3 regions of the Blastomonas sp. RAC04 genome follow, and region 1 is predicted to be linked to each of the others. Evidence: predicted binding sites of a transcription regulator. Region 1 holds the regulator's gene; each other region holds the start of a gene.
The links. Region 1 encodes LexA, which represses DNA repair genes until DNA is damaged. Its sites were predicted from a motif close to GTTCCNCNCTTGTTCT; they were not measured.
Positions count from the first base shown of each region.

Region 2: radA (DNA repair protein RadA) is a predicted target of LexA. The motif match lies at 2,007-2,022, and genes of this name have one in related genera.
Region 3: BSY18_RS21490 (ImuA family protein) is a predicted target of LexA. The motif match lies at 1,606-1,621, and genes of this name have one in related genera.

Region 1 is NZ_CP016460.1:585,276-588,551, forward strand. It holds gene BSY18_RS03885 (CHAT domain-containing tetratricopeptide repeat protein) at 1-872, opposite strand, end outside; gene lexA (transcriptional repressor LexA) at 1,043-1,765, opposite strand; gene BSY18_RS03895 (molybdopterin molybdotransferase MoeA) at 1,855-3,057, opposite strand; gene moaC (cyclic pyranopterin monophosphate synthase MoaC) at 3,057-3,276, opposite strand, start outside.
Region 2 is NZ_CP016460.1:1,223,857-1,227,132, reverse strand. It holds gene BSY18_RS06945 (patatin-like protein) at 1-1,905, opposite strand, end outside; gene radA (DNA repair protein RadA) at 2,038-3,276, shown strand, end outside.
Region 3 is NZ_CP016460.1:3,967,669-3,970,944, reverse strand. It holds gene BSY18_RS19380 (protein arginine N-methyltransferase) at 1-826, opposite strand, end outside; gene BSY18_RS19375 (DUF3237 domain-containing protein) at 933-1,439, opposite strand; gene BSY18_RS21490 (ImuA family protein) at 1,624-2,517, shown strand; gene BSY18_RS19365 (Y-family DNA polymerase) at 2,471-3,276, shown strand, end outside.

The sequences.
Region 1 (3,276 bases):
ACCAGCGCCTGGGCGAACTGCGTCCGCATCGTCGCACTGTTCTGGTTGGGGCCGCCATTGGCCTTTTCGATCAGTTCATAGGCCTGCCGGATCGGCGCCATGGCATCGTGCGGACGGTTGATCCGCATGAGGATCGCGCCGAGATTGGCGTAGAGGTTGGCCATCGCCGGGTGATCGGTGCCGAGGGCGCCGCCTGCTTGCGAGATGCCTTCCTGCGCGGTGACGATGGCGTCTTCGGTGCGCCCGGCGGAATAGAAATAGACGACCCGGTTGGCGCTCCAGATGGCGACGTCCTGAGGGACGGGATCCAGCGCGAGGCCAATGCGGATCGCCTCGGCGTTGCGCGCGAGCGCGTCATCGAGACGGCCATGTTCGAGATACGACGCTGCCAGGTTCGACAGCGTTACGGCATGGTCGCGAATGCCCTGGCTTGACGGATCGCTGGCATATTCGGCGGCGAGCTGTTCGTTGATCGCCAGCGCACCGGCATGATCGCCCTTGAAGTTGAGGATATAGGCGCGCAGGCTGAGCGCATTGCGCCAGTCCGCCTTGTATCCCTGCGCGCCCGCAAGCACGGGGATGATCCTGTCGACCTCGGCTTTGGCCGGATCCATCTCGCCCGAAGCAGCCAGCGCCTGGGCGACGTACAGCGCGCGTGCGGCGATCTCGGGATGGCCGGCAGGATAGAGCCGCCGTGCCTCGGCGAGGGTCTGGTCGGCGATCTTGCGATAACCCTCGACATCGCTGTTGGCATCGGCGGCCTCGAACTGCGTGATCAGGGCGTCCAGCCTCGTGCGATCGGGTGCGGCATGGGCTGGTGCCCCCAGAAACAGACCGATACCGCTCGCCAGTGCCACTGCAGCTTTGATCATAGGGGCCCCCCGGTTCTCGATCGCAGACCTGGGCAGCTTGGACAGCCGTATTCCAAATGAAAAGCGATTTCTTGCGCCTGGGACTGTAGCGAAAACGGGACAGCCCGGTGCTGTCCCGGTCAACCTCCAGGGTGACGCGGGTGCCGTGCAGTGCTCGTCAGCGAGGCTGGTCAGTGATAGCGGCGCAGCAGGCCTGCAAGCTTGCCCTGCACCTGCACTTCGTGCGGCGCATAATATTGCGGATCATAGGAGGCATTGGCCGGATCGAGCCGGATGCGGCCGTTTTCGCGGCGCAGATATTTGAGCGTTGCTTCTTCGCCGCGGACCAGCGCCACCACGATCTCGCCATCGCGCGCCGATTCCGTGCGCAGGATCAGCGCGAAATCGCCATCGAGAATCCCTGCCTCGATCATCGAATCGCCCGACACCTCGAGCGCATAATGCTCGCCGCTGCCCAGCAGCGCGGCGGGCACGGGAAGGATTTCGGTGCCCTCGAATGCTTCGATCGGTGCGCCCGCAGCGATCCGGCCATGCAGAGGAATTTCCAGCACATTGTTGTTGGCAGCGACCGGCGGCTGCGCCTTGCGGACTGCGTCCATGCTGACGATGTTGCTCTTGGCCGCATCGGTCTTGGCAGCGGCGGCCGCGGCCAGTTCCTTGGCGCGCGGCTTGACGCTCGCTTCGGGCAGCTTGAGGATTTCGAGCGCGCGCGCACGGTTGGGCAGACGGCGGATGAAACCGCGTTCCTCCAGCGCACTGACCAGCCGGTGGACACCCGACTTCGACTTGAGATCCAGCGCTTCCTTCATCTCCTCGAACGAGGGGGAAATGCCGTCTTCCTCCAGCCGTACCTGGATGAAGCGGATCAGATCGTGTTGTTTGCGGGTCAGCATGCTGAATGTTCCTTTCTGCGCCGGTGGATCGGCGGTCGAACGAATACGGAACAATTACGAAACAAAGCCGGTCAGGTCAAGACCTTGTGTTACGCCCCGGAGCGAAGCGCAATATAGTCGAGCAGGTCGCCGGGCGCGGCTTCAGGCTGGTGCACGGCGCGAACGACCAGCGCATCGGCGGCATGCAAGGAGGACAGCGCGCCGCTGTCCTGGCTCGATACCGGGAACAGCCGCCCGCCATCGATCTGCGCGCGCATGAAGTCCTGGCGGGTGCCATTTGCGGGGAAGGTGGTGCCGGCCCTGGCTTGCGAGATATCAGGCAGAACGTACTGATATCCGGCGAAGGTCCTGACCAGCGGAAGCAGCAGCAGCAGCGCGGTGACATAGCACGACACCGGATTGCCCGGCAGGCCCAGCACGATGGCATCGCCCATCCTCCCGACCATCACCGGCTTGCCCGGGCGCATCGCGATCCGCCAGAAATCGAGCGTTCCGCCGCTCTGGAGCAGTGCGGGCTGGATGAGGTCGTGGTCGCCTACCGAGGCGCCGCCGGTGGTGACGATGATATCGGCGTCGCGGTGGTCGGCGAGCGCCGCTGCGATGATATCGAGCCGGTCGGGCAGCAGCGGCGGCATGGTGATGTCCACCGGAAGCCCCTGCAGCATGGCCGAGAGCATGATGCCGTTGCTGGCCGGGATGTGCGCGGGGCTGGGCAGCGGAGTGCCGGGCGCGACCAGCTCGTCGCCGGTGCTCAGGATCGTCACACGCACCGGCGCGTGAACGCTGAGCGTGCCGTGCCCAGCCATCGCAGCCAGCGCGATCAGCCGAGCGTCTACCCGCGTGCCCGCCGCAGCGAGCAGCGCACCTTCGGCAAAATCATGCCCCGCGCGGCGAATGTGTGCACCGGGTCGCGCGGGTCCGTCGCCGGTCAGGGTCAGCGTGGCGCCATCGATGCCAGTGTCTTCCTGCACCACCACCGCATCGGCATCGGCAGGGACGATCGCGCCGGTGGAGATGCGTATCGCTTCGCCTGCGCCCATCGCGCCATCGAAAGGCCGCCCGGCGGCGCTTTCGCCGATGACCGTCCATGGGCCGGGCAGGTCGACGGCGCGCACGGCATAGCCATCCATCGCGGACAGGTCGGCTGCCGGCTGGCTGCGCCAGGCAACCAGTGGTTCGGCGAGGATATGGCCGTTCGCCTCGAGCAATCCGACCGAGTTGGCAGGCTTTGTGGTGGCGAGCGCGAGCAGCCGCTTCTGTGCCTCGGCCAGCGCGATCAGGCCGCCCGCCATCAGGGCGCGATCCAGTCGCCCGATTTGCCGCCGCTCTTGGCGAGCAGACGGACGGGGCCGATAACCATGCCCTTGTCCAGCGCCTTGGCCATGTCGTAGATGGTGAGCAGCGCGATGCTGCCGGCAGTCAACGCCTCCATCTCCACCCCGGTCTTGCCCGAAGTGCGCACGCGGGTTTCCACGCGGACGCCGGCGCCCGTATATTCGAACTCTACCGAC
Region 2 (3,276 bases), 640 kb from region 1:
TCTGCGGCTGACCTTGGGGAGCATCGCCAGCGCGCTGGCGAGCTGCTCGTCGACGATCGCATCGGCAGCGCGCAGATCGCGGCGGTTGGCGAGTTCGGAAATCGCCAGCGCCGGGTTGTCGATCGCGGATGCCGCGATATCGGCAAATCCCTGGCCCAGCATGTCGGTCGTTTCGCGCTCGAGATAATGCGACAGGCAGGTGTACAGCGTGTCGTGCATCGCCACCACCGCCTCGGGCGGGGTGCGGCCCGATTGCGCGATATCCTCGCCCAGCCGCCGCGCCAGAAAACGCAAGCGGCGGATGCGGAAACCCAGGTCCTGGGTGCGGAAGAAGATTATCGCCTCCTCGCTCGCACCGCCGCCCTTGCCCGAGAGGTGATCGAGCCCGCTGCGCCGAAGCTCCGCGCCGATCGCCTCGCGCAGCCGCTCGGCATAAAGCGCCTTGGGGCCCTGATAGGCGCGGCGCAGCGTGTCGACGATATCCTCGACGATCGAGGCGAGCTTGAGTTGGCCATAGGAGGCATATGCAAAGCCCGCCATGTGCGCGGCGCGGTCCTGCGCCTTGTTGCGCCAGTTAGTCAGCCGCCGCGGGGTGGGGCTGTCGAGGAACAGGGTATAGCCGAACAGCTTGCTCACCGTGGCCTCCACCTCGGTGCGCAGCGAATCGGTGATCATCCGCATCTGCAGCACGCGGCTGGTGCGTCGCTCTATCCCTTCCAGATTGTCGCGGATCGGCTGTTCGCGCGGGATATCGGATATTGCGCCGAAGATGGTCGAGAAGAAGCCGGGTAGCCTCTGGCCCATCGCATCGCGCTGGTGCGCCTGGTCCATGCCGCGAACGATATCGGGCTTGGGATCGATGTAGACGAAGCGCCGGTCGATCTCGCGGTGCGCGGGGCGGTTCTTCAGCGCGTCGATCGCCTGCGCAAATGGCGCGTTCGCGAGCACCGATCCGTCGATCAGCACCGCGCTCTCACCATGTCCGTCCTCGTGATGCTGCGGGAAGACACGGCGCAGGAAGTTTTCGCGGCCCGGCCACAGCTTCTCGCGCCGCTTCAGCATCCGGTCCATTTCGGCGACGTTGAACGGCGGGAAGGCGCCCGGGAAGCTGGCCGTCGCGCGCGCGGCGAAGACCAGTTCGGCAGGATCCGCCAGCGCGTCGTGGCGCCCGCGCAGATAACGAAAGCCGATCGACAGCCTGTGCTCGGTCTCGACCACCTCTGCAGGGCTGTTCAGTCGCAACCGCTCGAGATGTCCCTTGAAGTCGGTCACGGTGACGAACAGGTCGAGCGGCTGGCCGATCGGGATCAACCTTGGACCTGCCGGGGTCGCCGCCATCGCCTCGAACGCATCATACAGCAACGCCGAAAAGCCGGTGCCGCTGAACGGCGGCGCGAACCAGCGCGCACGCACCAGCCGCGACAGCTTGGTGCGCACCTCGCTTCGCGCCTCGGGTGCAACGCTGCGATCGAGCGCGCCGCCGGGTCTGCGCAACAGCAGCCACACCAGAGGTTGCGCCCAGAACTTGGTGAACCTCGACCAGGGCCGTGCATCGGGATCGAGCAACTGATCGATATCCGCGCATTCGAGCCACAGCCGGGTCAGCGGTTCGAGCGACTGGCCGCTGGTCAAAGCCTGCGCCAGAAACACGCCGTTGATCCCACCCGCGCTCGCCCCGGAGATGATGTCTGGAAGCAGCCTCAGCCGGATCTGCGCATGCGAAGCCATCGTCTCGAACAGATCGCGGTACACCCCCTGGCTGCCGCTGGCGGGGGGCTCGCCGGCATGGAAATTGCGGCTGGCGCGGGTGGCGCGCCAGATTTCCTTGGTGATGCCGTGCATGTACACCGCAAGGCTGATGCCGCCATAGCAGACCAGGGCAATGCGGAGTTCCTTCTGGCGCATAGGCTGGGACAGGGACCTTTCTGGGTGCGATGGCCGCACGCGGATATTCGTGCAAACGCTATCTATGTTACGGTCGATGGCAAGCGCAAAGCGGCAATTGCGTTCCAGTTTTGTTCAAGCTATGCCGCAGCCATGGCAAAGCCCCGCAAAACCTATGTCTGCCAGGCCTGTGGCAGCGTCGCCACCCGCTGGCAGGGCCAGTGCGCCGATTGCGGCGAATGGAACACGCTGGTCGAGCAATCGGCTCCAACCGCCTTTTCGGCACGCCACGATCTGCAGACCGGCGGACACCGCATCGCGCTCTCGCGGCTCGACAGCGCGGTCGCCTTGCCACCGCGCATCCCCACCGGAATTGCCGAGTTTGACCGCGCGCTGGGTGGCGGGCTGGTGGCAGGCTCAGCGGTGCTGATGGGCGGCGACCCGGGTATCGGCAAATCGACTTTGCTGCTGCAGGCGTCTGCCAACATGGCCAAGGCGGGCAATCACATCGTCTATATCAGCGGCGAGGAGGCGGCCGATCAGGTCCGCCTGCGCGCGCTGCGGCTGGGCCTCGCCGATGCGCCGATCGACCTCGCCTCGGCGACATCGGTCCGCGATATCCTGACCACGCTGCGCGCGATGCCGACGCCGGTGATGCTGGTGATCGATTCGATCCAGACGATGCACTCTGACCTCATCGAGGGTGCGCCGGGAACCGTCAGCCAGGTACGCGCATCGGCGCAGGAGCTGATCCGTTTTGCCAAGGACACCGGCTGCGCGGTGATCCTGGTCGGCCACGTCACCAAGGACGGCAGCATCGCGGGCCCGCGCGTGCTTGAGCACATGGTCGATACCGTGATGAGCTTTGAGGGCGAACGCAGCCACCAGTACCGCATCCTGCGCTCGATCAAGAACCGCTTCGGCGCGACCGACGAGATCGGCGTGTTCGCGATGGAGGAGGAGGGGCTGTCCGAGGTCGGCAACCCCTCCAGCCTGTTCCTGAGCGATCGCGATGCGCAGATGCCCGGCACATCGGTGTTCCCCGCGCTGGAAGGCACCCGGCCCGTGCTGGTCGAGATCCAAGCGCTGACCGTGCGGTTGTCGAGCGGTGCGACCCCTCGCCGCGCGGTCGTGGGATGGGATTCGGGCCGCCTCGCCATGGTGCTCGCGGTGCTGGAGGCGCGCTGCGGCCTCAGCTTCTCGACCGCGGAAGTCTATCTCAACATCGCCGGCGGCTATCGATTGTCCGATCCTGCCGCCGATCTCGCCGTGGCCGCTGCGCTGATCTCGGCCCTGTCGGAGCGTCCCATCGGTGCCGGCACGATCGTGTTCGGCGAGCTTTCGCTTTCGGGCGAACTGCGCCCGGTCGCGCATGCTGGCTTGCGTCTGCGC
Region 3 (3,276 bases), 600 kb from region 1:
GCAGGTCGGATGAGAGGATTTCGGAGACCAGGATGTCGGCGCGCTCATCCAGATGCTCGCCGATCTCGAGCTCGGTCGAAGGCGCGGTGTGGACGGTGATCGCGTCCGAATAGCCGTTGTCGGCGATGATCTGGCGCGCCATGTCGGCGATCACCGGCACCACCTCGCACGCGGTGACCGATTGCGCCCCTGCGCGCGCGGCCATCATCGAGAGCAGGCCGCTGCCGGTGCCGATATCGAGCACGCGAGCCTCCGGCCCGGCCTGAGCGATCGCGGCGCGGATCGCGGCCTCGAACGCATCGTTGCGGCGCACGTCGTTGAGCATCGGGATATGCCAGAAGGGGACAAGATCGGCGCTGAGGCGGCGGATCTGGTGTTCGATATGGATGTTGCCCGGCTGCAGCGCGAGCGCGCGGCGGAACTGGTCGAGAGCTTCTCCCTTGCGGCCTGCATCGGAGAGCATGACCGCAAGGTTGTTGGCGGCGACGGGGTTGGCGGGGTCGGCCTTGCAGCTCGCCTGCAGCGCGGTGATCGCCTCGTTCGGACGCCCGGTACGGCTGTAGATCAGCCCCTTTTCATGCAGCGCGACTGCATGATCGGGATCGAGCGCGAGCAGCATGTCCCATGCCTCGAGCGCCTCGTCGGTCGCGCCGCGATGGCCCAGAATTCCGGCGAGAATCGGAAGCACCTCGATCGTGCGATAGCCCTGCTCCACCACCATCCGATAGCGCGGTTCGGCCGCCGCGAGATTGCCCGCCTCCTGGAGCTGCATTGCCTCGTGCAACAGGGTCCGAGCGCTGACGATCTCGTGTGCGGTATCCGGCATAATCCCCCCGTAAAGCGGCGTTAAGACAATTTGCCGGACTATTAACGAGCAGGGTTAACAAAGCGTAACCGGGCAGGCCGCAGGGGTGCGAGGGTCGGTCTGGCCCTTAAAGCACCATGTAGAAATCAATGACCACATGGTCGGGTTTGCGGATTCCGCGCGCGATGAAGACGTGACGGTTCAGCCAGTCATGGGGGCCCGCAACCACCTCGAAACGCGGGGTGGTACGGAAATAATACAGCGAAGGATCGACATCTTCGCCCTCGGTCAGCTTCCTGGTCACTTCAGGCGTGGCGGTGCGGACGCCGCTGTTGACGACGCCGATCACCGTGCCGTCGCTGGCCTGGATCTGATAGCGCGCCCACACATCCGTGCGCCCGTCGGAGCCGATCGCCTGCCAGTCGCCTCCACCGCCAAGCCCCTTTCCGGTGAGGCGGGGACCGTAGACGATGCCACTGTTGACGGGAATGAAGCGTTTGCGCTTGCCGTCGATCTCCCCCTGTTCCTGCGGCGAATCGATCATTCCGCGCAGCGAAAAGACATATTCGAGCGTTGGCGGCGGGGCGGATGGCCCAGCGGCCATCGGCGGGGCATCAGGATTTTCGTTGATCATTCAATGAATATATGCCGACCTCGCAAGCCGACGCAACCGCTAATTTGACGGCATCGACTTCGGTCGTCATGGGCACTTTTACGAAGGCCACCGGCGCGGATTCCCTTTTCGGGTTTTCTGGCCCTCACGGTGTTCCTTGACTCTGTTCCGGGGCAAGAGGATATATGGAACATAAGGTGAACACATGCCCCGATCCGAATCTCTCGAGTCTCTCAAAACCCGGATTGCCGGGATCGAACGCGCACGTGCCGTCGAGACGGCGGCGGTGGCGGGGACCGGCCATTCGGGTATCGACGGCGCGCTGGGCGGCGGGTTGGCGCGCGGGCGGGTGCATGAGGTGTTCGCGGCGCAGGCCGACGATGCGGGCTGCGCGGCGGGTTTTGTCGCGGGGCTGGCGATGAGACTGGGGGTAGGCTTGGGGGGCGGCCTGGGGGTGGGCCTGGGGACAGAATCGGGCGGCACTCTGGTGTGGCTGCGCGAGGCGCAGGCCGAAAGGCAGGGCGGCAGGCTGCACGCGCCGGGGCTGGTCGAGATCGGGCTCGATCCGGCGCGGGTGATCATCGGCGTGCTGCCAGATCCGCTCGCGGTGCTGCGCGCGGCGGCCGATGTGGTGCGCTGCCCCGAGGTCGGCGTTGCGGTGGTCGAACTGTGGCGCGAGCCGCGGCTGCTCGACCTGACCGCGAGCCGGCGGCTGGCGCTGGCGGCGGAAGCATCAGGGGTGACCGTGATCGGCTTGCGGATCGCCGCAGTGCCCTCGCCCAGCGCCGCGCAGACCCGCTGGCAGGTAGCCGCCGCGCCATCGCTGCCGATGGAGGCCAATGCGCCGGGCTATCCTGCCTGGAGAGTGGAATTGTTGCGCCAGCGCGGCCGCCCATCCGGCGGCGACTGGCGCGTGGAGTGGAACCGTGAACAAGCCTGTTTTGCAGACGCCGATGGGGTCGCCGATTTCGGCCCCGATGCCGGAGGATTCGCAGCCATCGCAGCGGCGCCATCTGGCGCTGTTCTTCCCTTTTCTGCCGGTCGACCGGTTGATGCGCCAAAAGACAACAGGAGAGCAGAACTGCGCCGGGCGGGATGAGACCCCTTTGGTGCTGGTCGAGAAGGTGCGCGGCGCGATGCGGATTGCGGCGACCTGCCCGCAGGCAGCTTCGCTCGGGCTGAGCGCGGGAATGGCGCTCGCCGATGCGCGCGCGCAGGTGCCGCTGCTCAGCGTGACCGATCATGACCCGGCGGCCGATCTCGCCTGGCTCGAGCGGCTGGCCGATCACTGCGACCGCTTCACGCCTTTGGTGGCGATCGATGCGCCCGACGCGCTGGCGCTCGACATCACCGGCTGCGCGCATCTGTTCGGCGGCGAGGCGCCATTGCTCGCCGATGTCGCGCGGTTTCTAGCGCGGTGGAGCGATGACGTGCGGCTGGCGTGCGGCGACACCCCCGAGGCGGCGCAGGCGCTCGCCCGGTTCGCGCCTGCAGGCACGACGTTCGAGAGCGAGGATGCGACCTTACGCCGGCTGCCGGTTGCCGCTTTGCGGATCGAGGAAGAGACGCAGACCGCGCTGATCCGCGCAGGGCTCAAGACCATCGGCGATCTGGCGATGCGGCCGAGCGCACCGCTCGCCGCGCGTTTCGGCGCCGATCTGGTCGACAGCCTCGACCGGCTGCTGGGCAGCGCCGACAGCCGCATCACCCCGCGCCGCGCCGCGCCCGCACTGCGCTTCGAGCGGCGCTTTGCCGAGCCGATCGCGCGCACCGAGGCGGCGATGGCGGCGATCGGCGAGCTCGCCGAGGAAGCGGCCGTCGAGCTCGAACAGCGCGGCATGGGCGGGCGGCGGTTCAT